Regions from separate parts of the Neobacillus sp. B4I6 genome, predicted to be linked through region 2. Evidence: riboswitches for the same ligand, from Rfam matches in the RefSeq annotation. Region 2 holds a riboswitch; the other holds the start of a gene.

Region 1 (12,770 bases), 180 kb from region 2:
AACCATGTGCGAAGGCCACGGTATGGCAAACGCAACGATTATTGAGCGAATAAACTAAGAGTTATTTAGATTCGCTGATAGACCATCAATATTCCTGATTGGCCACAGGAATTCGCTAATGAACTATCAAGATATGCTGATTGGCCACAGGAATTCGCTGATGAACTATCAAGATACGTTGATAAACCAGCAAAACATACGAAAGACCATAAAAAGTCCAGTAATGGGGGCGATTCAATGAGCACGACAATCGGGAAAATCTTTGATTTGACGGTGAAAAAGTATCCGAACAAACAAGCCATTTACGATGTCAGAAAAAATGTCCGGTTTACTTATAAGGAATGGAGCGAACAAGTGAACCGGCTCGCTAATGCCCTCATAAAAGAAGGTGTCCAAAAGGGTGATCGTGTTTCCACCTTCATGTTTAATACCGAAGAATTAGGAACAGCTTTTTTCGCCTGTGCGAAAATCGGTGCCATCTTCAATCCGATTAATTTTCGCTTAACCCCTGAGGAGGTTGCCTTTATTCTTTCTGATGCCACGCCAAAGATTGTTCTTTTTGAAAAGGCTTTAGAGCCTGTTATTTCAGCGATCGCCAATCGCTTTGACAAGACCTCCTTCTGGTTTATTGATGACGAGGCCCCCGCGTTTGCTGCTAGTTATCAGGAAAAACTGGCCACTTCGTCCACGGAGGATATTCAGGGGGACGTGAAGGAAACGGATCTTTATGCGTTTATCTATACCAGTGGGACAACGGGAAGGCCGAAAGGAGTTATGCACACCCACCGCAATATGGTAGACCAAAGTGTATTCTGTATTGCCTCATGTAAACTTAGAGCGGAAGACGTTGGTCTCGTAACTGCACCAATGTTTCATTGCGCTGAACTCCATTGTGCGTTCCTGCCAAGGATTCATGCAGGAGCAAGTAATGTCATTTTGCATCAATTCAATCCAAAGGCGATCCTCCAATTGATTGAATTAGAAAAAATCACGAAATTCTTTGCGGCGCCAACCATGTGGAACATGCTCCTTCAAGAGGACCTTAGCAAGTATGATCTATCCAGTCTGAAGCTTGGTTTATATGGTGGGGCGCCAATGGCCCCATCACTCGTTCATGCACTCCATAACAGCCTAGGAATCTCATTAATTCAAGCCTATGGAATGACCGAAATGGGTCCCGCCATTACTTTTCTATCAGAGACTGACCAATTGAGGAAAGCAGGATCGGCAGGGCAAGCAGCCTTGAGTCATGATATTCGGGTGGTTCGCACTCGAGAAGACGGTCCCTCAGATCCAGATGATGTGGTACCAGTCGGTGAAACCGGTGAGATTATAGTTCAAGGACCATGTATGATGGCCGGCTATTTCAACCAAGTAGAAGCGACAGAAAAAGCATTGTATAAAGGTTGGTACCATTCCGGAGATATCGGTTATCTCGATGATGAGGGGTACCTTTATGTCAATGACCGTGTCGATGACATGATTATCAGCGGCGGCGAAAATATCTATCCAAGGGAAGTCGAAGACCTTTTGCATGCCCACCCTGGTGTCCTTGATGTGGCAGTAGTTGGCCAGCCAAATGACCGGTGGGGCGAGACTGTAACTGCCTTCGTGGTAAAAAAGGATCCGAAGGTAACTGACGAAGAATTGGATATACACTGCAAAAACAGCAATCAGCTTGCCAATTACAAACGCCCGAGGAAATACATTTTCTGTGAAGCGCTGCCTCGAAATGCCAGTGGGAAAATCATGAAATTTGTCTTGAGAAAACAACTGGAGGAGCTTTTTACTCCAGGTACTACAAATTCCTAAAAGAGGGTCCTTACTATGTTAAAAGGTGTTAAAGTTATTGATTTCACGAACTACTTGCCAGGTCCTTTCGCAACCTTACGATTGGCCGAATTGGGTGCGGAGATTATTAAGGTGGAGCCTCCTGAAGGAGATCCTGCCAGGCATACGGGGATTTCAAAGCAGGGGAGTGGGCTTGTTTTTCTAGCTAACAACCGTCAGAAAAAAAGCATCACTCTTAACTTGAAGGAGCAAGAGGGAATTGACACTGCCCGGAAATTAATTGCAAACGCGGATGTGGTTCTCGAAAGTTTTAGACCAGGTGTAATGGAGAAACTTGGGTTGGGATATGAGGCAGTTCAAAAGGTAAAGCCTGATATCGTCTACTGCTCTATATCAGGCTATGGACAGAAAGGTCTGTTAAGTAAGCTAGGGAACCATGATATCAATTATATGGCTTTGAGCGGGGTTTTGGCCCAGTTCAAGGATAAGGCAGGCAAACCTGTCCATCCGTCGATTACACTTGCCGATTATATAGGCGGTTTTGCGGCTAATGAACGGATATTGGCCGGGCTCGTTTCGAAAGTGTTAACAGGAAAAGGAAGCTATCATTCTATTTCAATTACTGACCAACTGGTTTCAATATTGGGGAACCATGTCATGGTTGAGAAAGAAACCGGGGCGGGAACTGGCATTAATGTTCTTAATGGAAGCATTGTTTCATACGCCTTATATGAAACGATGGATGGACGTTACATGAGCATTGGCGCTCTCGAACCAAAGTTTTGGGATAATTTTTGCAGGGCTAATGGGCGTGAAGAATGGATTCAGTCGCATTTTTCCCTATCGTTGGAGTCCAATCCAATTTTTCAAGAAATCTCAGCACTTTTTAAAAGCAAAACCTTCTTTGAGTGGATTGAATTCGCCCAAAAGGTAGACTGCTGTATGGCACCTGTCCTTGAGATAGGGGAATTAACCGATAGCCCATACTTTCAAGAGAAGGAACTCATCTTTTCATCACCTTGGGGAGACTATCAAGTTAAAATGCACAGTGACTTAGAGCAGGAATCTATTGTCCCTCCTCCTCAAAAAAACGAGCATAAAGACGAGATATTGACTAATATTTTGATATAAAAGGCGAGTCTAGACTGCCCTAGGATCATTTGGCAGTCTATTCTTTGTATTGATTTGCACCATACAATATGAAAACATTAATGTATAATAATGGTATAATTACATATTTAAGGGGGAGGTTTTGGGTGATGGGCAGAACTGATATATTTGGTCTCTTTGCTATGATTCCAATTTTATTGTATTTAGTCATTCTTGTGTTTAGTATTTATTTCATTGTAAGAACAATAAGGTTCATGAATGAAAAAACCAAATTAGACCAACAAAGGAATGAGAAGTTGGATGAACTGATTCAAGCGATTAAAGAAAATAATAGGACAGAAGAGTAAATGAAATCATTTGAGAAAACGCTTAGAAGACCTACGCGTTTTCTTGTTAAATGATTTGTTTTAAGCTAAAGTCAACAAAGGACTCTGAACGAATGGTTTTTTCGTGAAAGGTTAAAAATGATGTAACCTGATTTGGGATCACGATACATCTCATCCCTGCTTCGATTGCTGCTAAGGCTCCATTAAGTGAATCTTCAATTGCTAGTGCCTCTTGCGGCTCAACCTGCAACTCCTCTAGGGCCTTTAGATAAAGGGCAGGATCAGGTTTAACTTTAACTACATCTTCTCTTGTTTTAATTACCGAGAAATAATCCCAAAGCTGAAACTGTCTAAGGAACCCCTCGACCCATTCTCTCGATGAACTAGAGGCAAGCCCAATCATAAGTCTGAGCTCCCTAGCTTCCTCTAATTTTTCCACAACTCCCTCACGTACTTCTAAAATTCCCTTTTTTTCTAAGAAGCGCTCATGTGCTAATTTATTTATTTTTTTCGAATCCACCTTCATTCCCGTTTGTGCCTCTAAGTATTGAAAAAATCCCTCATCTGTAGTGCCAATACATTTAGCAAATTCCTCTAGTGGCAATTCAATATTAAACTTCTCTTTTAACAATTCCTCAAATACTTGATACCAAATCGTCTCAGTATCAATAATCGTTCCATCAAAATCAAAAATAACAGCTTTAATTGCCATGGTCTCCTCCCATTCTAGTGCACCAATTTACTTCTAGGTAGTTTCATTATAAATTGAATCCCTGCTTCTGTCGCAAATTTAACTAATAGAATAGAAACAATTTACCAAAGGTTTACTTATTATTATTGATAAATGCTTTTTGAAAATCGAGTGACAAGCAGTATAATAGAGTAAGAATATCATTAACTTAATAGGATCATCTATGTATTGAAAGGAGGAAAAATGTTGTTTGAAAAAGCATTGCCATTACTAGAATCCCACTTCGGTTATAGCTCCTTCAGGACGGGCCAAGAGCAGGCAATCCGTTCAGTTTTATCTGGTGAAAACACAATTACTGTTATGCCAACGGGTGGCGGGAAATCCATCTGTTATCAAATTCCTGCACTTGTCCTTCCCGGTACCACGATTGTCATTTCCCCACTGATTTCTTTAATGAAGGACCAGGTTGATGCCCTCATTCAAGTCGGTATTCCGGCAACATTTATCAATAGTTCGTTAAGTTTTGGCGAAGCAAATAGGCGAATGATGGAAGCGGCCGAAGGAAAATATAAGCTTCTGTACATAGCGCCTGAGCGTTTGGAATCACGTGAATTTCTTGAAGATCTTTACAGCATGGACATTCCATTAGTAGCCGTGGATGAGGCCCACTGTATATCACAATGGGGACATGATTTTCGGCCAAGCTATCGCCATATTCAACAACTAATTAATAGCCTGCCGCAAAGGCCAATTGTATTAGCACTTACTGCTACAGCCACACCAAAGGTACGTGAGGATATTTGCGATTTATTGAACATTGATGAAGAGAATACGATTATTACCGGATTCGAGCGGGAAAATCTGTCCTTTACGGTTATCAAGGGCCAGGATCGGGACAAGTTTATTAAAGACTATTTGAAAAAGAATGATAAAGAAGCAGGCATTATCTATGCAGCAACAAGGAAGAATGTCGACCAAATTTATGAGAAATTACTGAAAGCAAATATTAAGGCAGCCCGCTATCATGCGGGGATGGGGGATGTAGAGCGAAATCGTGAGCAGGAACGATTCTTAGAAGATAAAGCGACTGTGATGGTCGCCACCTCTGCTTTCGGAATGGGAATAGATAAATCCAATATCCGTTATGTGGTACATTATCAGCAGCCCAAAAATATGGAGAGTTATTATCAGGAAGCGGGCCGTGCGGGCAGGGATGGTCTGAAGAGTGAATGTATCATGCTTCATTCCTCACAGGATGTTCAAATTCAGCGTTTTTTAATTGATCAATCTAGTGATCGGAGCCGCATCACACAAGAATTAGCTAAACTCCAGCAAATGGTCGATTATTGCCATACCGAAAACTGTCTGCAGGAATTTATCTTAAAATATTTTGGTGAAACCGAAACAGAGCCTTGCGGCAGATGCGGCAACTGTTTGGACACGAGGACAAGCATCGATGTAACGAAGGAAGCCCAAATGGTGATGTCCTGCGTCATTCGGATGGGACAGCGCTTTGGTAAAACGATCACGGCTCAAGTGTTAACAGGTTCAAAAAATAAAAAAGTAACGGAAATGGGTTTTGACAGGCTTCCAACCTATGGAATCATGAAGGATAGAAGTTCAAAGGATGTCAGTGACTTTATTGAATTCTTGATATCACAGGAATTAATCGCGATCGAGCAAGGGCAATTTCCAACCTTATTTGTTTCACCAAAAGGAAAAGATATTCTCTTAGGTAAAGAACAGGTCCATCGCCGTGAAACTGTACAGGTGAAACAAGTAGCTAAGGATGACCCATTGTTTGAAGTGTTAAGAGAAGTGCGGAAGCAGATTGCCGAATCAGAAAAAGTACCGCCATTTGTGATTTTTTCTGATGCTGCCTTAAAGGATATGTGTGCAAAACTTCCAAAATCGACGGAAGATTTTTTACAGGTTAGTGGAGTGGGGGAACTGAAGTTGAAAAAATATGGCCTTGAATTTATTCAAGCCATCCGTACCTTCTGCGAAGCCAATTTAGACTATCAAAGTGAGTTGGTACCTGTAGAGAAATCGCCAAAGAAGCCTGCCAAAAAAGCTGGGGTAACAGATACGCATTTGGAAACATTAAAACTACACCAAAGTAATTTTTCTATAGAGGAAATTGCTGAACAACGGGAATTGGCGGTTAGCACGGTGGAAACCCACTTGCTTCAATGTGCGCAACAAGGTTTAGAAGTTGAATTTTCAAAACATATTCCCGCTGAATACATGCCGCTTCTAGAAAAAGCCTTGGCAGAGGCTGGCCGTGAGCGACTGAAGCCGATCAAGGAATTGCTTCCTGAGGAAGTAAGCTATTTTATGATCAAAGCCTATGTTTATTTTATTAGCAAAAAGAAATAGATTGGCAAAAAGATAGCACACATCAAAGAAATGTTAAAATTATCAATATTTTTAGAATATTCTTAATTATTGTCGATTGCCCTCTTATATTGTTGATATTTCCCCGGGAATTTGTCGATATGACACCTAATAAAAGAACAGGGCAGCATGTAAACTTAGCTGCCCTGTTCTTTATCATATTCATCTAAAAATGGCTTATTAGCATAATAGTACATCATCGCCATGAAAACAGCGCCGCCAATCAGGTTGCCAATCGTTACAGGCACTAGATTGTGAATCACTCCACCCCATGAAATCGTCCCTGGATGGTTTAAAACTAAGGCAATGGCAAACGTACACATGTTAGCGATACTATGTTCATATCCGGAAATAAAGAAACAAAAGACAAACAGCATCATCGCAAACATCTTCGGTCCATCGCCTTTTAACCCCATCGGAAGAAAAAAGGCCATACAGACGAGCCAATTACATAGGATTGCTCGGAAAAATAGCTCGGTTATTGGGACCTGCATTTTAATCTCGACTACATGAAGTAAAAAGCCGTTAACCTCGGAACTTTCATACAGTCCCGTTGTAAAAATAATAAAGGCAAAAACCGCCGCCCCAAGTATGTTACCCGCGTAACTGCAAATCCATAGTTTTACGACGTCTATCCAGGTCATTTTCTTGCGAAGTGCGGCATAGGTGTAATAAAACGTATTTCCAGTAAACAAATCACCACCGCCATAGGCAATTAAAATGATGGCAGCCCCGAAGGTAAGTGCCGCTATCGGATAGGCAAAAGGGTTATCCTTAACATAAAAGAAATTCCCCGTTTTAAATGCTACAATGACCCCGAAGCCAATAAACATACTGGCAAGCGCCGCCCGTAAAATATAACGAAGGATGCTTTGCCGAAAGATTTTCAGCTTTTTAAGGGCGAGTTTCTCGGCTTCTCCTAAAGGCTGCATTTCCATGTTAGTCATAACCACCATTCGCAATTAAATATTATCCTTTTATTTTTTATCCAAAGTGCTGTGGTTATGTATTAGTGGGTAAATTTTTCATAAAACAAGCATAGAATAATAGTATTTTTTAAAACATAAACTTTTGTAATGGTTAAAAATAGCAATAACATCCGTAATTCAGTTATAATAGAGAAGTTTTTTGAAGACTGATTTTAAGGAGTCATTATGTCAAAATTGAAAAAAATTACCCCTTCATATGATCCATGGGAAGCCTATTTAGATATTGAGCAATATGGAAAGCCTCAATTAACCAATATTGAATTCACCACGACGACCCTTTGTAATATGCGTTGTGAGCATTGCGCAGTAGGATATACACTCCAAACAAAGGATCCGCAGGCGCTTCCTCTGGATTTGCTCATACAAAGATTAGAAGAAATCCCGACACTTCGATCACTTAGCATTACCGGTGGAGAACCGATGTTATCCTTATCCTCGGTAAAAAATTATGTTGTACCGATTTTAAAATATGCCCATGAGCGCGGTGTACGGACGCAGATTAATTCCAATTTAACCCTTGAATTAGATCGTTATGAATTAATCGTCCCTTTTTTAGATGTCTTACATATCTCGCATAACTGGGGGACCGTCGATGATTTTGTCGAGGGTGGTTTTGCCAGAATGGAACGGAAGCCGGAATATGAACAACGGGAACAATATTTTAAAAGAATGATAGATAATAGCCGTGAACTGGTAAAAGCAGGAGTGATGGTATCTGCTGAAACGATGTTAAACAAGCGGACACTACCGTATTTAGAAAAAATTCACCGTCAAATTGTTGATGAAATGCTTTGTCAGCGACATGAAATACACCCAATGTACCCAAGTGATTTTGCTAGCAATCTCGAAACCTTATCACTTAATGAAATAAGAGAAGCGATCCATCACTTACTAGATGTCAGAGATGAAAATGTGTGGATGCTGTTTGGCACGCTCCCATTTTATGCGTGCAGCAGTGAACAGGAGGATTTAACTCTCCTTCAAAGCTTGTATAAAAGTAAAAATGTCACCGTCAGAAATGACCCTGATGGACGTTCGCGACTGAATGTAAATATTTTTAACGGAGATATTATTGTTACTGATTTCGGTGATACACCATCCCTAGGAAATATCAAGACTACAAATCTGTTACATGCATATGAAACCTGGCAGTCGTCAGCCTTGGCAAAAGAATTAAGCTGTCATTGCCCGGCGGTTAAATGCCTTGGACCCAATATATTAGTTAAGAACAGTTATTATCAAGAAATGGACTTTACTAAGCGAAAAAACAGAATAAAGTAATAAAGCAAAAGCACTTTAAATCATTTAATTTAAAGTGCTTTTCTACTTATTCCTTGCCCAATCTTAAAGTTATTAAATCGAGTGTTTTACAAGCTTTGGATGACGGTGCATTGAAACAAATAAAATAAATCCGCTAATAATTAATAATGAACTTGTGCTGATAAAAACGGCAGAAAAGCCATAGTAACCAGATATAAATCCACCCAGCATCGGGCCGACAATATTCCCAAGGAAACGCAAGCTGGTATTATAGCCTAATACTTCACCTTGCATCGCAATCGGTGCTTCTTGGCGGATATAGGCAATCCGTACAGGAATAATTCCGCCAATCGTGACACCCAGGGCAAAGCGGATGATAACGAGTTGCCAAAAGCTAGAAACTGCGGCTCCAGGCAAGTAGACAATCCCCGCTAGAAAAAGAAGAATAACTAATATTTTAATATACCCATACTTATCAGCTATTTTTCCCCAATTCCTCGACATCAATAAATTCCCCAGTCCCGCAGCGGAAAAAGCAATCCCAGAATAAAAGGCAACATTAGTTGTGCCATGCAGATCGCTAACAAATAAGGACAAAATTGGTTGAATGCTAAAGTGAGCAATCTGAACAAGGGCTGAAATTAGCAGGACTGTTAATAACACAGGGTTACGAATAATGTGTTTAAAAACTTCCTTGCTCGAGTAATGTGTTTTTGCCCCTTTAGACACGGGTATCAAGAATTCCTTTGTGGTAATCACTAACAATGCAGAGATAAAAATCGAAATGGACGTCCATTTAAAGGTAGTAGAATAGCCAAGAGAATCAGCTAAAACACCGCCCAGCATCGGTCCTAACAAAGAACCTGTAATACTACCTGTTTGCAATGTACCAAGAACGCGCCCCGCAATCCCCTTTGGTGTTTGCGTAGAGATAAAAGCTTGTGACATCGGGATGAAGCCAGAAAAGAAACCCATGAAAAAGCGCAGCAACAGTAACTGCCAGACAGAATGGACATAGCCCATTAGAAAAATAGATAAGCCCATCCCTAATCCGGAAATGATAAGGATTTTTTTTCTCCCATAACGGTCGCCAATTCTCCCCCCAAATCGGTGAGAAGAGGAAGGCAGAAACAAATGTAATCCCAAATGTGATTCCTGACCAATGCTGGACATATTTTTCCGAAAAGTCACCAAACGTCTCAATGTACAACGAAATAAACGGCATAACCATTGTCATACTTCCGGCTACAAAGAAGTTCGCAAACCACATGATCATTAAATTACGCTTTGCACTTCTTTCCTGATCCATTATTAATAACACTTCTTTCTAAATGTATTTCGATTAACTAAATATTATCATACAGAAATTTCTGATAATTTTAAAGGGATATCCCTTTTATATAAAATAGGAAATTACGTTTACTACTATTCAAAGGTTTTGGCGGATTGGGAATAATACCTTTATTAGAAATATTCAAAACACTATTGACAACTTGTTAATAGGAGACTAAAATCTAATTTATTACTTTAAATGAATAATACGTTCTCTTATCAAGAGTGGCAGAGGGACTGGCCCGATGACGCCCAGCAACCGTTCCGTTTGGAATTGGTGCTAAATCCTGCAAAACAATTTATTGTTTTGAAAGATAAGAGAGGAGTAGTCCCTTAATTTGTGATGAAACCTCTCTTTTCTGGAGAGGTTTTTTATTTTTATATAAAAACAAACCTTTCCAATCGGAGTAATGGAGTATTGATAAGAATCTAAAAGGGGGAGCTTTAATCATGAAAAGAAATATCTTTAAAAGTACACTCGTATCAGCGTTAGCAGCAACACTCTTACTCACAGGCTGTGCTTCTGAGGGAGAAAAAAAACAAGCAAGCGCTCATAAAAAGGTTTCACTTGAAGGTGTATCTGAAAAGTTTACAAGTGGTGATCCGTTAAAAATCAAGGTTATCCGTAAAATTGGCGGTGATGATCATACTGCCCAATTCTTAGCAGGTGCAAAAGAAGAGGGAGAAGCCTTAGGTTTTCAAGTGGACGTGTTTACCGCAAATGGTGATACAGCTAAGTTCCATGATGCTATTAATCAGGCATTAGACCAGGATTATGATGGATTTATCATTTCTCATGGTGACGATGATGCGACTGTTAATGATGTAAAAAAGATAGTTGAAAAAGGAAAAAGTGTAGTTACATTTGACTCCAATCCAAATATTGCGAAGGTTGATGGAGTAACGCTTACTTCACAGGATGATGAAGCCTTAGCAACTTTAGCCCTTGATCAACTCGTAAAGAATACAAAGGGTAAAGCAAATATTGCCTACCTATGGGTCGACGGTTTCCCTGCAATGGTTAGACGTAATAAGGTTTATCAAGAAGTCCTTTCAAAAAATCCTCAAATTAAAGAAGTGGAACGCTTTGGTGTGGCTGCGGCAGATACAAGTGTACAAACACAAAACGCAGTTGCAGCCATGTTAAATAAATATCCAAAAGGCAAACTGGATGCCATATTTGCTACTTGGGATGCTTTTGCAATCGGTGCAGCACGAGCTTTGAAAGAAGCGGGACGTGAAGAAGTGAAGATTTATGGAATCGATGTTTCCAATGCGGATCTGCAAGAAATTCAAAGAAAAGGCAGCGCTTGGAAATACACAGCAGCTGTCGATCCGAAACTTATCGGTGCTGTTGATATGAGAATACTTGCGAAAAAGCTTGCAGGTGAAGAAACACCACAGACCTTTGATTTAGATGCTTCACTTGTTTCACAAGAAAATCTTCTCAAAGCAAAAGAGCCTGTAAACATGGTTAATCTGGCAAAAATTATCCCAGGCTGGGGTCAATCGACTGCATTTGAGGAAGAGTGGATAAAGACGTTAAAGAAGCATTATAAAGAATAGTCGGTATACAACTAGACACTCTCTTTTTCAATAGATGAAGAGAGTGTTTGCTTACGGGGGATGATTTTGATGAGATCAACATTGGAGATGAAAAACATCTCAATAGAGTTTCCTGGTGTGAAGGCATTGAATCAGGTCGACTTTTCGATGGAAACGGGAGAAATCCAAGCTTTGATTGGGGCAAATGGGGCAGGGAAATCAACGTTAATGAAGGTTCTCGCGGGTGCTTATGACCACTATACCGGTGAAATAAGGTTAGATGGGAAAAACCTGAAGATTCGTTCTCCGAAAAATGCACAGGACGCAGGAATACAAATCGTTTATCAAGAAGTAGATACGGCTCTCATTCCGTATTTAACCGTCGCCGAAAATATTATGCTCCTCGATACAGTCCATAACATGGGGAAAAAGCAATGGATGAAATGGAAAAACCTTCATCAAAGAGCGGATGAAATACTATCAAGTATGAACATTATGCTTCCGACGAAGAAGCTTGTAAGTGAGTTAACGTTAGCGGAAAAACAAATGATTTTAATCGCTAGGGCTGTATCAAATCAATGTAAGTTTCTTATTTTAGACGAGCCGACAGCGCCATTGAGTCACACTGAAACAACGGAACTATTCCGGATTGTCCGTGATTTAAAAAAGCAAAATGTAGGAGTTATCTTTATTTCCCATCGCTTACCAGAAATTTTTGAAGTCTGCGATGAAGTGACCGTAATGAGAAACGGTGAACTTGTTGCAAAAGAGCGAGTTACTAATACGACCATCAACAAAGTGGTGGAGCATATGCTGGGTCAAAGATTAGAGGAACAGTTCCCAGAGAAGAATACGTCTATTGGAAACACGGTCCTTGAGGTAAAAGGACTTTCAGATAGAGGGAAGATTAAAGATTTACATATTCATGTTAAATCAGGAGAAATCATTGGAATTGCCGGGCTTGTCGGTGCTGGAAAAACAGAATTGTGTAAGGCGTTATTTGGCTCTAAGAAATTAACGGGGGGAGACATCTTTCTTCATGGCAATAAACTAAAATTAAAGAGTCCCTATCATGCGGTTAAAAAGGGAATTGCTTTAGTTCCAGAAGAACGGAGGAAGGAAGGAATCCTAGTTCTTGAATCAGTAGAAACCAATTTAACAGCTGCTAATTTAGGTGAATTTTCAAAGAGATTAAGCTTTTTAGATCGAAAAAAAGAAAAAGAAACGGCAAAGCAGTTGATCCATCGCCTCGGAATTAAAACACCTTCAGAAGATACCAAGGTACAGAATCTTTCCGGAGGGAATCAGCAAAAGGTCGCAATCGGAAAG
Region 2 (12,770 bases):
GGTGTCCTGTTCAGTAATGGACCTGGGGACCCAATGGAATTAAAAAAATGGTTTCCAGAAATAAAAAAAATAAGTCAGAACTATCCTACACTGGGCATTTGTCTTGGGCATCAATTAATCGCCCTTGCATATGGGGCTAAAACAGAAAAACTAGCCTATGGGCATCGCGGTGGTAATCATCCAGTTAAGGAACTTACGACTGGAAAAGTGAAAATCACAGCACAAAATCATGGCTATGTTGTAGTTGACGAAAGTATTGACAACAAGGAATTCGATGTCACCTACCGAAACGTAAATGACCGTTCGATTGAGGGGCTAATGCATAAGAACCATCAGATACAAACCGTGCAATTTCATCCTGAAGCCCATCCAGGACCAAGCGATACAGAATATATTTTAAAAAATTTCGTAACTCAGATAGCTTCTATGGGAGAGACTGTTTATGCCATTAAATAAAAGTTTAAAAAAGGTACTAGTGATTGGATCAGGTCCAATTGTCATTGGGCAGGCTGCAGAATTTGATTATGCAGGTACACAGGCATGTATAGCCTTGAAAGAAGAAGGAATTGAAGTTGTTTTAATTAATAATAACCCGGCCACCATCATGACAGATGAAGCCGTTGCCGATAAGGTATATATTGAACCGCTTAACGTTGAAACCATTGAAAAAATCATCAAGAAAGAAAAACCAGATGGAATTATTGGTACACTAGGCGGCCAAACGGGTCTGAATTTAACTGTGCAGCTTTACGAACAAAATATTTTAGAAAAATACAATGTTGAATTATTAGGAACATCTGTTGAGTCTATCAAAAATGGTGAGGACAGAGAAAAGTTCCGTAACTTGATGCTTAAAATTGGTGAACCAATTCCAGAGTCCGCGATTATTCACAGCTATGAGGAAGGCGTGTCCTTTGTAAAGGAAATTGGATTTCCGGTCATCATTCGCCCTGCGTATACACTTGGAGGGGATGGAGGCGGCTTTGCTTATAATGATGAAGAACTGGAAACTGTTCTAAAAAAAGGCTTAGCGGCAAGTCCGATTCAGCAGGTGTTGGTAGAAAGAAGTATCAAAGGCTGGAAAGAAATTGAGTATGAAGTCATGAGAGACGACAATGACACCTGCATCATCGTTTGCAATATGGAAAATATGGATCCAGTCGGCGTTCATACCGGGGATTCCATTGTCGTTGCTCCGTCGCAAACATTAACAGATGTCCAATATCAAATGCTTCGTGATTCTTCTATAAAAGTTATTAAAGAATTAAAGATTATCGGTGGTTGTAACATCCAGTTTGCTCTTCATCCGGCATCGAATCAGTATTACATTATCGAAGTAAATCCAAGGGTGAGCCGTTCTTCTGCGCTTGCATCTAAAGCAACTGGTTATCCCATTGCCAGGATGGCAGCGAAGTGTGCGATTGGGTATCATTTGGATGAGATTGTGAATCCGATAACAGGTAATACCTTTGCATCATTTGAGCCGGCGATTGATTATATTGTGGTAAAACTACCTCGCTTTCCTTTTGACAAATTCCCTGAAGCGGACCGGACCTTAGGAACGCAAATGAAGGCAACTGGGGAAGTCATGGCGATTGATCGGACATTTGAAGGGGCCTTAAACAAAGCCATTCGCTCGATGGAAATGAATGTTTATGGACTTTGCCTCGAGGGAAATAAATTAATTGATGAAAAGAACTTGCTTGAACTTCTTAAACAGGCAAATGATCAACGATTATTCATCATTGCAGAATCGTTTAGAAGAGGGATCTCACTTGAAAATGTTCGAGAGTTGACCGAGATTGATCCATGGTTTTTACACAAAATTAGCTCAATCGTTATGTTAGAAACGGAATTAGCTTCCTATAATTGGAGCGATGTTCCAGTTTCTTTGCTTAAGGTAGCAAAGCGGAATAATATTTCCGACAAGCTCTTATCTCAAATATATGCTATTCCTGAAAAGCGGGTAAGAAGCAAGTGGAAAGAACTCAACTGGAAACCTGGTTATAAAATGGTTGATACCTGTTCAGCTGAGTTTGATGCTGTTACACCTTACTATTATTCAACCTGGCACGGGTTTGATGAAGTTGAAGTGACGAGCAAGAAAAAGATTCTTGTCATTGGCTCTGGCCCAATTCGAATCGGCCAAGGGATTGAATTTGATTACTGTTCAGTGCACGCGGCAAATGCGATCAAGAAAAAGGGCTTTGAAGCGGTTGTTATCAATAACAACCCTGAGACTGTTAGTACCGATTATTCGATTGCAGACCGCCTTTATTTTGAACCACTCGCAGCAGAGGATGTACTTCATGTCATCGAAAAAGAACAGGTGGAAGGTGTATTGATTCAGTTCGGCGGCCAAACAGCTATAAATCTAGCCCATGATTTGGAAGAAGAAGGGATCAAAATTTTAGGTACTACGGTAAAAAATGTTGATCGCTTAGAAGATCGTAAAGAATTTTACCAGTTGCTTGAAGACTTAAACATTCCGCATATAGAGGGTCAAACCGTTTCGCATTCTGACGAATTAATAGAAGCAGCCACTAAACTTGGTTATCCTGTCCTTGTGCGCCCATCCTATGTCATTGGCGGCCAATCAATGTTTACTATTTTTTCAGAAGCGGAATTAAGCCAGTATATACTGCAACTGGAGAAAAATTCGCAAGCAACGATGTGGCCATTATTAGTAGATAAATACTTACCTGGATTAGAGTGCGAGATTGATGTCATATGTGATGGGGAAAATATCGTCGTCCCAGGTATCTTTGAACATATAGAAAAAGCTGGGGTCCATTCAGGGGATAGCATCTCGGTGTTCCCGCCGATTTCACTGTCAGAGAAAATTAAAGAAACGTTAATAGATTATGCAGAAAAAATTGCAAATTCAGCACCAGTTATTGGAATCATGAACATTCAATTTGTTATCTATGAAGGCCAGGTTAATGTGCTTGAAGTCAATCCGCGTTCTTCTAGAACAGTGCCAATCATGAGTAAGGTCACAGGAATTCCGATGATTGAATGGGCGACACGCGTTCAATTAGGAGAGACCCTCTCAGATCTATGTTCAACAAAGGGACTAATGGATGAGCCATCCTATTTTTCAGTAAAAACACCTGTATTTTCATCGAGTAAGCTAAAAGGTGTTGACCATGTGCTAGGACCAGAAATGAAATCAACAGGTGAAGCGCTTGGCATGGGAGTAACCTATCAAGAGGCACTTGAAAAGTCTATTCCTACTCTTGGCGGGCAACAAGGTGAAAATTATATTTTTTGTTCCATTTCTGATCGAGATAAGCAAGCATCTCTTCCTATCATTCAAGAACTTGTAATAAAACAATACAAGATTGTTGCTACCGAGGGGACTGCTTCATATTTCCAAAACCATGGAATTGATGTTGAAAAAGTGATTAAGGACGATGCAGAAGTCATTGAACTTTTCCGAAAACAGTCCATGAAGGCTGTCATAAATATACCGAATCAAGGACGAAATAAAATTAAATTTGGTTTCCAGATTCGCGAGCATGCTGTACGCTACAAGGTACCAGTATTTACACACTTAGATACAATTGAAGCGATAATCGGCCTGGAAAAAGGATCTCAATCCAATTCTGGGGTTCGATCTATGAATGAATATTACAAGTTGGAAGAGAGAGGTGCCGTTCATGGGTGAGGCCATTAAATTAAATGAAATTAGTAATATAAATAAGCCGAAACTTAAAGGAAAGGGATTTTTACAGCTTTCCGATTTTAGTACAGATGAAATCCTCTATCTTCTAAACGAGGCGATAGAGATGAAAAAGCTTCAAAAACAAGGAAAACCGCATCCGTATTTAAGCGGGAAGGTTTTAGGGATGATTTTTGAAAAATCATCCACCCGTACAAGGGTATCATTTGAGGTAGGGATGTTGCAGTTAGGCGGTCATGCAATATTCTTAAGTTCAAAGGATATCCAGCTTGGAAGAGGAGAAAGTATTTCTGATACCGCAAAAGTGTTGTCTCGCTATGTGGACGGATTAATGATTCGAACGTTTTCACACGATTCAGTCGAAGAATTAGCTGAGCATGCAACAGTACCAGTTATTAATGGTTTAACTGACCTGCAGCACCCTACCCAAGTGTTAGCAGACCTTTTAACGATTCTTGAGCATAAAGGGAAACTGTCCGGCTTAAAGATGTGCTATATTGGGGACGGCAATAACAATATGGCTCATTCTTTAATGGAAGGCGCGATGAAGGTTGGAATGGATATTAGCATTGCCAGTCCACCAGGATATTTGCCTGATGGAGAAATAACAGAGAAGGCAATTAAAGTTGGAAACCAAACTGGATGTAAGCTCGTGATTACAAATGATCCGCTAGAAGCTGTTAAAGATGCAGATGTCATCGTAACAGATGTCTGGACCAGTATGGGGCAGGAAGAAGAAACTTCAAAAAGACTCGAGGCATTCCATGGATTTCAAGTAAATAATGAACTTTGTAAGAATGCAAATGAGGACTATATCTTTTTGCATTGCTTGCCTGCCCATCGAGGCGAAGAAGTTACAGCAGAGCTCATCGATGGTCCTCATTCAGTGGTTTTTGATGAAGCGGAGAACCGTCTTCATGCCCAGAAAGCAATTTTAAAACTTTTACTAGCATAATGGTTTCTTTTCTATGAGACTTGTTGTATAATAATTCTATCGGATGAATAAAAATACACAGATGGTAAGAGGAGAATAAAAACAATGACAAAAGAAAAAATCATTCTAGCCTACTCAGGCGGTTTAGATACATCAGTTTCAGTAAAATGGATTCAAGAAAAATATGGCTACGATGTGATTGCATTAGGCCTAGATGTCGGTGAAGGAAAAGACTTAGAAGCCATCAAAAATAAGGCACTGAATGTCGGAGCCATTAAAGCCTATATGATCGATGCTAAAGAATTATTAGCAAAGGAATATATTTTACCAGCATTAAAAGCTAATTGCTTATATGAAGGAAAATATCCATTATCTTCAGCTTTATCTAGACCGCTTATTTCAAAACTATTAGTGGAGGTAGCTGAAAAAGAAGGGGCTACTGCTGTTGCTCATGGCTGCACAGGTAAAGGAAATGACCAGGTACGTTTTGAAGTTTCGATCCAAGCATTGAACCCAAGTTTAAAAGTTGTTGCCCCTGTTCGTGAATGGGGAATGACACGTGACGAAGAAATCAAATATGCTGAGGAAAACGGAATTCCAATCCCAGTCGATTTAGATAATCCATTTTCAATTGATGCCAACATCTGGGGCCGTGCTTGTGAAGCTGGTGTTCTGGAAGATCCATGGGCTGAGGCGCCAGAAGCAGCCTTTGATTGGACGAATCCAATTGAACTAACACCAGATGCAGCAGAGTATGTTGAAATCGAATTTGAACAGGGAGTACCTGTTGCCCTTAATGGTGAGAAGCTCCCGCTTGTTCAATTAATTGAAACCTTAAATGCACTTGGCGGCAAGCATGGTGTTGGCCGTATTGATCATATTGAAAATAGATTAGTAGGAATTAAATCCCGTGAAGTGTACGAAAATCCTGCAGCGCTAATTTTAATCAATGCCCATAGAGAATTAGAGTTTTTAACTCTAACTCGTGAAGTTACACAATTTAAGACACAGGTTGAACAGCAAATGGCTAAGATTATTTACGAAGGACTTTGGTATTCTCCTATAAAACCAGCACTTGATGCATTTATTAATGAAACTCAAAAGAACGTTTCTGGAACAATTCGTGTCAAGCTTCATAAAGGTAATCATACGGTTGTTGGCAGAAAGTCACCTTACAGCTTATACAATGAGGAACTAGCAACATATTCTAAAGGCGATGCATTTGATCATAATGCCGCAGTAGGATTTATTAAGATTTGGGGTCTGCCAACAAAGGTCTATTCAGAAGTGAATAAAAAGGAATCAATTTTAAAATAATTCGGATTGCCCTCGAATCCTTTTTCGAGGGCTGTCTTGTTAGGTTAAGGGGGAGCAATCAATGTCTAAGTTATGGGGCGGCCGTTTTACGAAAGAAACGAATAAGCTAGTTGAGGAATTTACAGCCTCAATTACTTTTGATCAAAAGCTAGCTAAGGAGGATATCGCAGGAAGTCTTGCCCATGTGCAAATGCTGGGTGAGTGCGGTATTATTCCAATGGAGGATGCTATAAAGATTAAGGACGGACTACTCTCCATCAAGAAACTGGTCGACGATAACGCGGTAGAGTTTTTAGTTGAAGATGAAGATATCCATATGAATATTGAAAAGTTATTAATAGAAAAAATTGGTCCGGTGGGAGGAAAGCTCCATACAGGGAGAAGCCGTAATGATCAGGTGGCCACCGACATGCACCTATACTTAAGAACGAAAACAACTGAGCTGATTAAATTAATAGAAGATGTCCAGCAGGCATTAATTGAGCAGGCGAAAGAGAATGTCCAAACGTTAATTCCTGGGTATACTCACCTGCAGCGTGCCCAGCCTGTATCCTTTGCCCATCATTTAATGGCTTATTTTTGGATGTTTGAACGTGATAAAGAGAGATTGATTGATAGTTTGAAGCGTATCAATTGGCTGCCTCTTGGTTCAGGAGCATTGGCAGGAACGACGTTTCCGATCAACCGTGAACGTGTCGCGGAACTGTTAGGTTTTGAAACGGTTTATCCTAATAGTATGGATGCTGTCAGTGATCGCGACTTTATCCTTGAGTTTTTATCGATTGGTTCAATAATCATGACCCATATTTCCAGATTATCCGAAGAGCTTGTCATTTGGTCGAGCCAGGAGTTTCAGTTCGTCGAGTTGGATGATTCGTTTTGCACAGGTTCAAGTATTATGCCGCAAAAGAAAAATCCAGACGTACCTGAGCTGCTACGTGGAAAAACCGGACGGACATATGGTAATTTAATCGGACTGCTCACCGTTCTTAAAGGTCTGCCACTCGCTTATAACAAGGATTTACAGGAAGATAAGGAAGGCATGTTTGATACGGTTGAAACGCTTGAAGGTTCCTTAATGTTATTAGCACCGATGATTGAAACGATGACAGTAAATAAAGACGTGATGCGTAAGGCCATTAACAATGACTTTTCTAATGCCACAGATATTGCTGATTACTTGGTAAGAAAAGGTCTGCCCTTCCGTGATGCGCATGAAGTTATCGGAAAAATTGTTTTATATGCGATTCAGTCTAACAAATTTTTGCTAGATTTGAGCTTCGAGGAATATCAGGGCTTTAGTCCATTATTTGAGGAAGATATTTATGTTGTATTGGCTCCTGAGCATGTTGTTGGTGTCCGAAATAGCTTTGGAGGAACGGCTCCAGAGCAAGTGGAAAAGCAAATCAAGCTTGCAGAGGGAAAACTAGAGCAATAAATATAATTTTTTTCAAAGCCTGCCATTTGGTGGGCTTTTAGTTTTTAAAATTTGTATTAAATACTAAAATATTAGATAATTTCCCCATGGGAATTTTAACTAATGACAGGAGGAAAAAATGATGAAAATTCGTGTGTCTGCCGTTCAGTACCAACTACATACCATTCAATCCTTCGAGGAATTTACCTCACAATGTGAGCACTACATAAAAACTGCTGAGGAATTTGGGGCAGAGTTTGTCTTATTTCCAGAGTTCTTTACAACTCAACTACTTTCAATAGGTAATGGTCAAGGCAAGAGCCTGACAATTAATGACCTGCCAAGTTATACCCAACAATATCTAGAACTGTTTTCTAATTTTGCACAAAAAAAGAACATACATATTATTGCGGGAACACATGTGATTGAAAGGGATGGCAAGTTGTATAATACAGCACATTTATTTTACCCAGATGGAAGAATTGGTGAGCAGGCCAAACTCCATATTACACCGACTGAAGTAAATGAATGGAATATGGCACCTGGGGATTCATTTCAGATATTTGAAACAGAAAAAGGGAAAATCGCCCTCCTTACTTGTTATGATATTGAATTTCCAGAAATTGTACGTATGGCAAAGGCCAAAGGTGCCGATGTGATTTTCTGTCCATCATGCACAGATGACCGTCATGGTTTTCATCGTGTTCGTTATACCAGCCATGCTCGTGCAGTTGAAAACCAAGTATATGTGGTCCTAACGGGAACTGTCGGTTCACTGCCGACTGTTGATTTTATGCGCGCTAATTTTGGCCAGGCGGCAATCATTACTCCTAACGATATACCATTTCCACCAAAAGGAATCTTGGTGGAAGGGGAAATCAATAATGACATGATTGTGACGGCTGACCTAGATTTAAACTTGTTATATGAAGTAAGAGAACGTGGTTCCGTTACAACCTGGCGTGATCGAAGAACGGATCTTTACACAGATTGGGAAAAATAAACTGAAAGGGTGGGTATAGAATGTATCGAAGTGAATTTTACGTCTATGACCAAGAGAGGCCTGTGCCAGTTATCATTCGCAATTATTCAAAAGTGGATTTTGACGATCTTATCAAGATTCAATCCGAGTGCTTCCCACCTCCTTTTCCTTCAGAATTATGGTGGAATAAAGAGCAATTAACAAACCATGTGAAAATGTTTCCAGAAGGTGCATTGTGTGTTGAAGTAGATGGTGAATTAGCTGGGTCAATTACCGGCTTAACTATCGACTTTGATCCTAGCGATAAAAACCATTCGTGGGAAGAAATCACTGACCATGGATATATACGGAACAATAATCCAAATGGGAATACCTTGTATATTGTTGATATTAGTGTTCGTCCGAAGTACCGCAAACTAGGGCTTGGTAAATTGATGATGCAGTCTATGTACCATGTTGTGATAGAAAAAGAGTTATATCGATTACTTGGCGGGGGCAGAATGCCAGGATATCATAAAAAAGCTGATATCATGACACCAGGACAATATTTAGATGCAACTATTAAAGGGGAAGTTCAAGATCCTGTTATCACTTTCTTGCTGCATTGTGGTCGTGTGCCAATAGGGATTATTGAAAATTATCTCGAGGATGAAGAATCCTGCAATTATGCTGCATTAATGGAATGGAAAAACCCTTTTAGATGAGTGAGAGGAATGTATCATAATGGAATATATTAGAATAACCAGTATAGAAGACCCTAATTTTAAAAAGCTTCATAACTTAATGGGAGAAATTTTTCCTGCAGAAGAAGTATTAGAATTTGAGCTATGGAAAGAGCCATTAGAAGATCCGAGTATTCGCGTGTTTGTTGCTGTCGATGGAGACGAAGTCACAGGAGCAACTGAATATCGTTATTATCCGGATTGGAATATTGCTATGACAGATTTTACAATCATCAGTAAACCAGGCTTAAGCCTTGGCCGTTTTTTAGCGCAAAACCGTTTAACGGATTTACAACAATTAGCTAAAGAAAATGGTAACGAGCTATTCGGGATGTTTGCAGAAATATACGATCCGTACCGGGTTGAACATCACGAATTTGGTGGAGTAAAGGTTATGGATCCATATGTCCGACGTGAAGTTCTATCCCATATGGGTTATAAACGCATTGATTTTTCATATGTTCATCCTTCCTGGAAAAACAATGGGGAAGCTGTAGCAGGTCTAGATTTATGTTTCATGCCAATTCAAGATGAAGGACTTAATTCACTACCAGCAAACCTGGTAAAGGATTTTCTGACGACATACTATTCAATTCTTTCAAATAAGCCGAAGGAATGGCTCAAAATGATAGATCGACTGGGGAAAAAGGAATTTGTCTCCCTATTACCACTTTAATAAAAAGAAATTTCAAATAATATTGACAACTACCTTGGAATCAACTAGAATTCTCTTTATAACTTTGAAATTTAATGAAAAACTAACTAAATAAAACTCTTATCCAGAGCGGCGGAGGGACTAGGCCCGATGAAGCCCGGCAACCATCAAGGTAATTCTTGAAAAGGTGCTAATTCCTGCAGGTTATTTTTAACCTGACAGATAAGAGGAGGAAATCTACCCTCTTCTTATGAAGAGGGTTTTTTCTTATTTATATGAGATAAAAAACAACCTATTAGTCATGTCTAATATTATTTAAGGGGTGGAGAGCATGTCTGTCATTAAAGTGGCAATTCTAGGCTTTGGTACAGTTGGGGAAGGTGTTTATAGAACAATACAATCCCACGCGGAGGAACTTACTAGTGTTTTAGGGAGAAAAGTAGAAGTGGCTGCAGTACTAATAAAAAATAAGCAAAAAACCAGAGACATAAGAGAAGATGTTTTAATAACTACAGATTTTGCCGAAATTCTTAATCTACCTCAACTTGATGTTGTTGTCGAAGCAATCGTCGACAAAGAACAACCCTTTACTTTTTTAAACCAAGCTATACAAAGTGGTTGCCACATAATCACAGCGAATAAAGAAATGTTTGCACACCATGGGAATGAGCTGCTCGAGTTAGCTGAGAATTATAATGTTTCGGTGGGTTATGAAGCAACAGTTGCGGGTGGTATTCCGATTATTCAAACCTTAAGGCAGTTATTAAATGTTAACCGAGTTCGTCACATCCAAGGAATTCTTAATGGGACATCGAATTTTATCCTAACGGAAATGCGCGAAAAGAAGCAGTCATTTGCTGATGCCCTCATTTTAGCGCAAGAGAAGGGGTATGCTGAAGCGGATCCAACCAACGATGTGGAGGGATTTGATGCTTTTTATAAAACAATGATTCTCAGCAGAATTGCTTTTGGAGAACAACCCAATTGGAAGAATGTCGAGCGTGCGGGCATTACCTCGATTTCAAGAGAGTTAATTGAAACAGCAGAAAAGATGGGATTAAGGTTTAAGCATATTGCTAGCATTAGTAAGACAGGTAGTCAAATTAACGCAGAGGTTAAACCAGTCCTTGTTGGGAAATCTCATCCTTTTTATTCTATTGAAGGCGTAGAAAATGCGGTAAATATTCACTCTGATATTGTTGGTAGTATTACTTTGCAAGGACCAGGAGCTGGGATGTATCCTACTGCAAGTGCTGTTATTGAAGATTTGGTCTATGTCTGTCAAAATCGGTCGTCAAATAAGAGTATCACAAAAACAACAGCAGCATGTGATGGAGAGAAAAAAGGGAACGAAAAAGAATTATGGTTAATTCAAGGCCTCTCAAAGAATTATAATAACCCTTTGATTACATGGGTGGCCCAAGCTTCTGATAAGATAGCAATTATCAAGGCAACCAAGGAAGAAATTGAAAAGTTAATTAATCTGAAAAAGGCAACGTGCTACTTTCAAATTATTGGGGAGTATGATACAGAAATTAAGAATAAAGAAGTAACTTTAGCTGTCCTCTAAAAAGCCATTATTCCCGTGATAGAAGAGCACTTTGGTGCTCTCAGTTTGTCGAGAAAGGGTATTTTTATCGGCAATTTTTTATTCTCAGCATTTAATTATTCATTGTACCTGCTAATGGGCCTGTTGATTTCCGCTCTAGGCACTTCGCTTTCCACGGGCGGTCCGGGGAGCCTGCGTGCCTTCCGCGGAAATCAACAGGGAGGTAATCAACCTAAAGAATTGCAACACACTTTTTCTAGCCTTGCTAAGTGTGTTGCAATCTTTTTCATATTTTGGCAGGCTGCCGTAAGGAGAGCCTGTTCGCTTGCTTTCTTCAATCCCCGTAACCGGCAATAGCGAAGCCCGTGCAGCTCTTTTGAGTCTGCGAAGCTTCGCTCAATTTTTTCCTTTCTAAATTTATAAAGCATTTTTCCAGATTTAGATAAGCGATTTTCCCTTACCTTTTCCTTGTGCTCTTCCCAAACATGACGTGTCACTACTTTTACCTTATTTTTGGAGCGTGTACATTGGGAAAGAAGTGGGCAGTTTGAATTTATGTTTATTAGCGTTAGCCTTAAATGAGTAGAATCCGAAAATAAGACACGACCACCTACCATTTTGTGATTCATTGCCTGGAGAACAATCTCATCAAATATTTCCTGAAAGATATCGGTACCTTTAAAACGATGTTGGCGATTCCAACTAATCGTTGAGTGGTGTGGAACAAGATCCTTAAATTTCAGGCCTAAAAACCAGCGGTAGGCAACATTCATTTCAATTTCTCTTTGTAATTGTCGCTCGGATCGGATGCCATATATATAACCAATAAACATCATTTTAAATAGAATAGTGGGATCGGAAGGGCGTCCGTTATCATCACTATAATAAGGACGTACCTTTTCAAGAAGGAATGAAAGATCAATATATTTATCGATTAAACGAAGAAGGTGATTGTCAGGAACCAATTCATCAATAGAAACAAATTCATATTCACTTTGGGTAGATACTCTTGGTTTAAACATAGATTTCACCACTTAATTTTTTATTGTTTGGTTGTGTTAAGAGCAGTGTATTATTGATTTTACAGCTCTGTTGATTTGCGCGGAAGGCACGCAGACTCCTGCGGGAGTACGGGGCAGGGGAGACCCCGCAGGCGCTTCAGCGCCGAGGAGGCTCCCCGGCACGCCCGCGGAAAGCGAAGTGCCTGGAGCGCAAATCAACAGACATGTTGCAAAGCCTATATATTAATAATATTATAATGAAACGCGGTGAATGGTTAAAGTTATTGTAGAAAATAAGAGGCTGTCGAAAGTTTCTCGACAGCCTGAGAAGCAGGTTGCCCTGCTTCTTCTTTTTTGTTACCGCTTTTTTTAAACTTATTTATTTCTTCTCGATTTTACACGCTGGTTCGCTGCGTTAGCACGTGCTTGCGCTTCAAGGTCGGAATGGTCTGCAAATTCTGCAGAATATTCAACGTCATTTCCATCAGTTATTTTTAGGTTCTTAGGT

Evidence for each region. Region 2 has a riboswitch for S-adenosylmethionine ahead of QF028_RS21370 (homoserine dehydrogenase). Riboswitches for the same ligand answer to the same signal wherever they lie in the genome.
Region 1: another riboswitch for S-adenosylmethionine. It lies ahead of QF028_RS22345 (sugar ABC transporter substrate-binding protein); the one in region 2 lies ahead of QF028_RS21370 (homoserine dehydrogenase).

What each region holds. Positions count from the first base shown of each region.
Region 1 covers NZ_JBNPWB010000002.1:4,051,247-4,064,016, reverse strand. Annotated here, with positions in the region: gene QF028_RS22395 (thiolase family protein) at 1-58, shown strand, start outside; gene QF028_RS22390 (hypothetical protein) at 119-241, shown strand; gene QF028_RS22385 (fatty acid--CoA ligase) at 238-1,812, shown strand; gene QF028_RS22380 (CaiB/BaiF CoA transferase family protein) at 1,828-2,922, shown strand; gene QF028_RS22375 (DUF4083 family protein) at 3,051-3,248, shown strand; gene QF028_RS22370 (HAD family hydrolase) at 3,295-3,939, opposite strand; gene recQ (DNA helicase RecQ) at 4,165-6,297, shown strand; gene QF028_RS22360 (formate/nitrite transporter family protein) at 6,453-7,253, opposite strand; gene yfkAB (radical SAM/CxCxxxxC motif protein YfkAB) at 7,470-8,585, shown strand; partial or broken gene QF028_RS22350 (MFS transporter) at 8,658-9,873, opposite strand; SAM riboswitch class I at 10,110-10,217, shown strand; gene QF028_RS22345 (sugar ABC transporter substrate-binding protein) at 10,347-11,462, shown strand; gene QF028_RS22340 (sugar ABC transporter ATP-binding protein) at 11,532-12,770, shown strand, end outside.
Region 2 covers NZ_JBNPWB010000002.1:3,874,789-3,887,558, reverse strand. Annotated here, with positions in the region: gene QF028_RS21410 (carbamoyl phosphate synthase small subunit) at 1-456, shown strand, start outside; gene carB (carbamoyl-phosphate synthase (glutamine-hydrolyzing) large subunit) at 443-3,670, shown strand; gene argF (ornithine carbamoyltransferase) at 3,663-4,640, shown strand; gene QF028_RS21395 (argininosuccinate synthase) at 4,725-5,936, shown strand; gene argH (argininosuccinate lyase) at 5,998-7,374, shown strand; gene QF028_RS21385 (carbon-nitrogen hydrolase family protein) at 7,496-8,356, shown strand; gene QF028_RS21380 (GNAT family N-acetyltransferase) at 8,377-9,039, shown strand; gene QF028_RS21375 (GNAT family N-acetyltransferase) at 9,059-9,733, shown strand; SAM riboswitch class I at 9,830-9,941, shown strand; gene QF028_RS21370 (homoserine dehydrogenase) at 10,044-11,282, shown strand; gene QF028_RS21365 (transposase) at 11,489-12,283, opposite strand; gene QF028_RS21360 (YfhD family protein) at 12,638-12,770, opposite strand, start outside.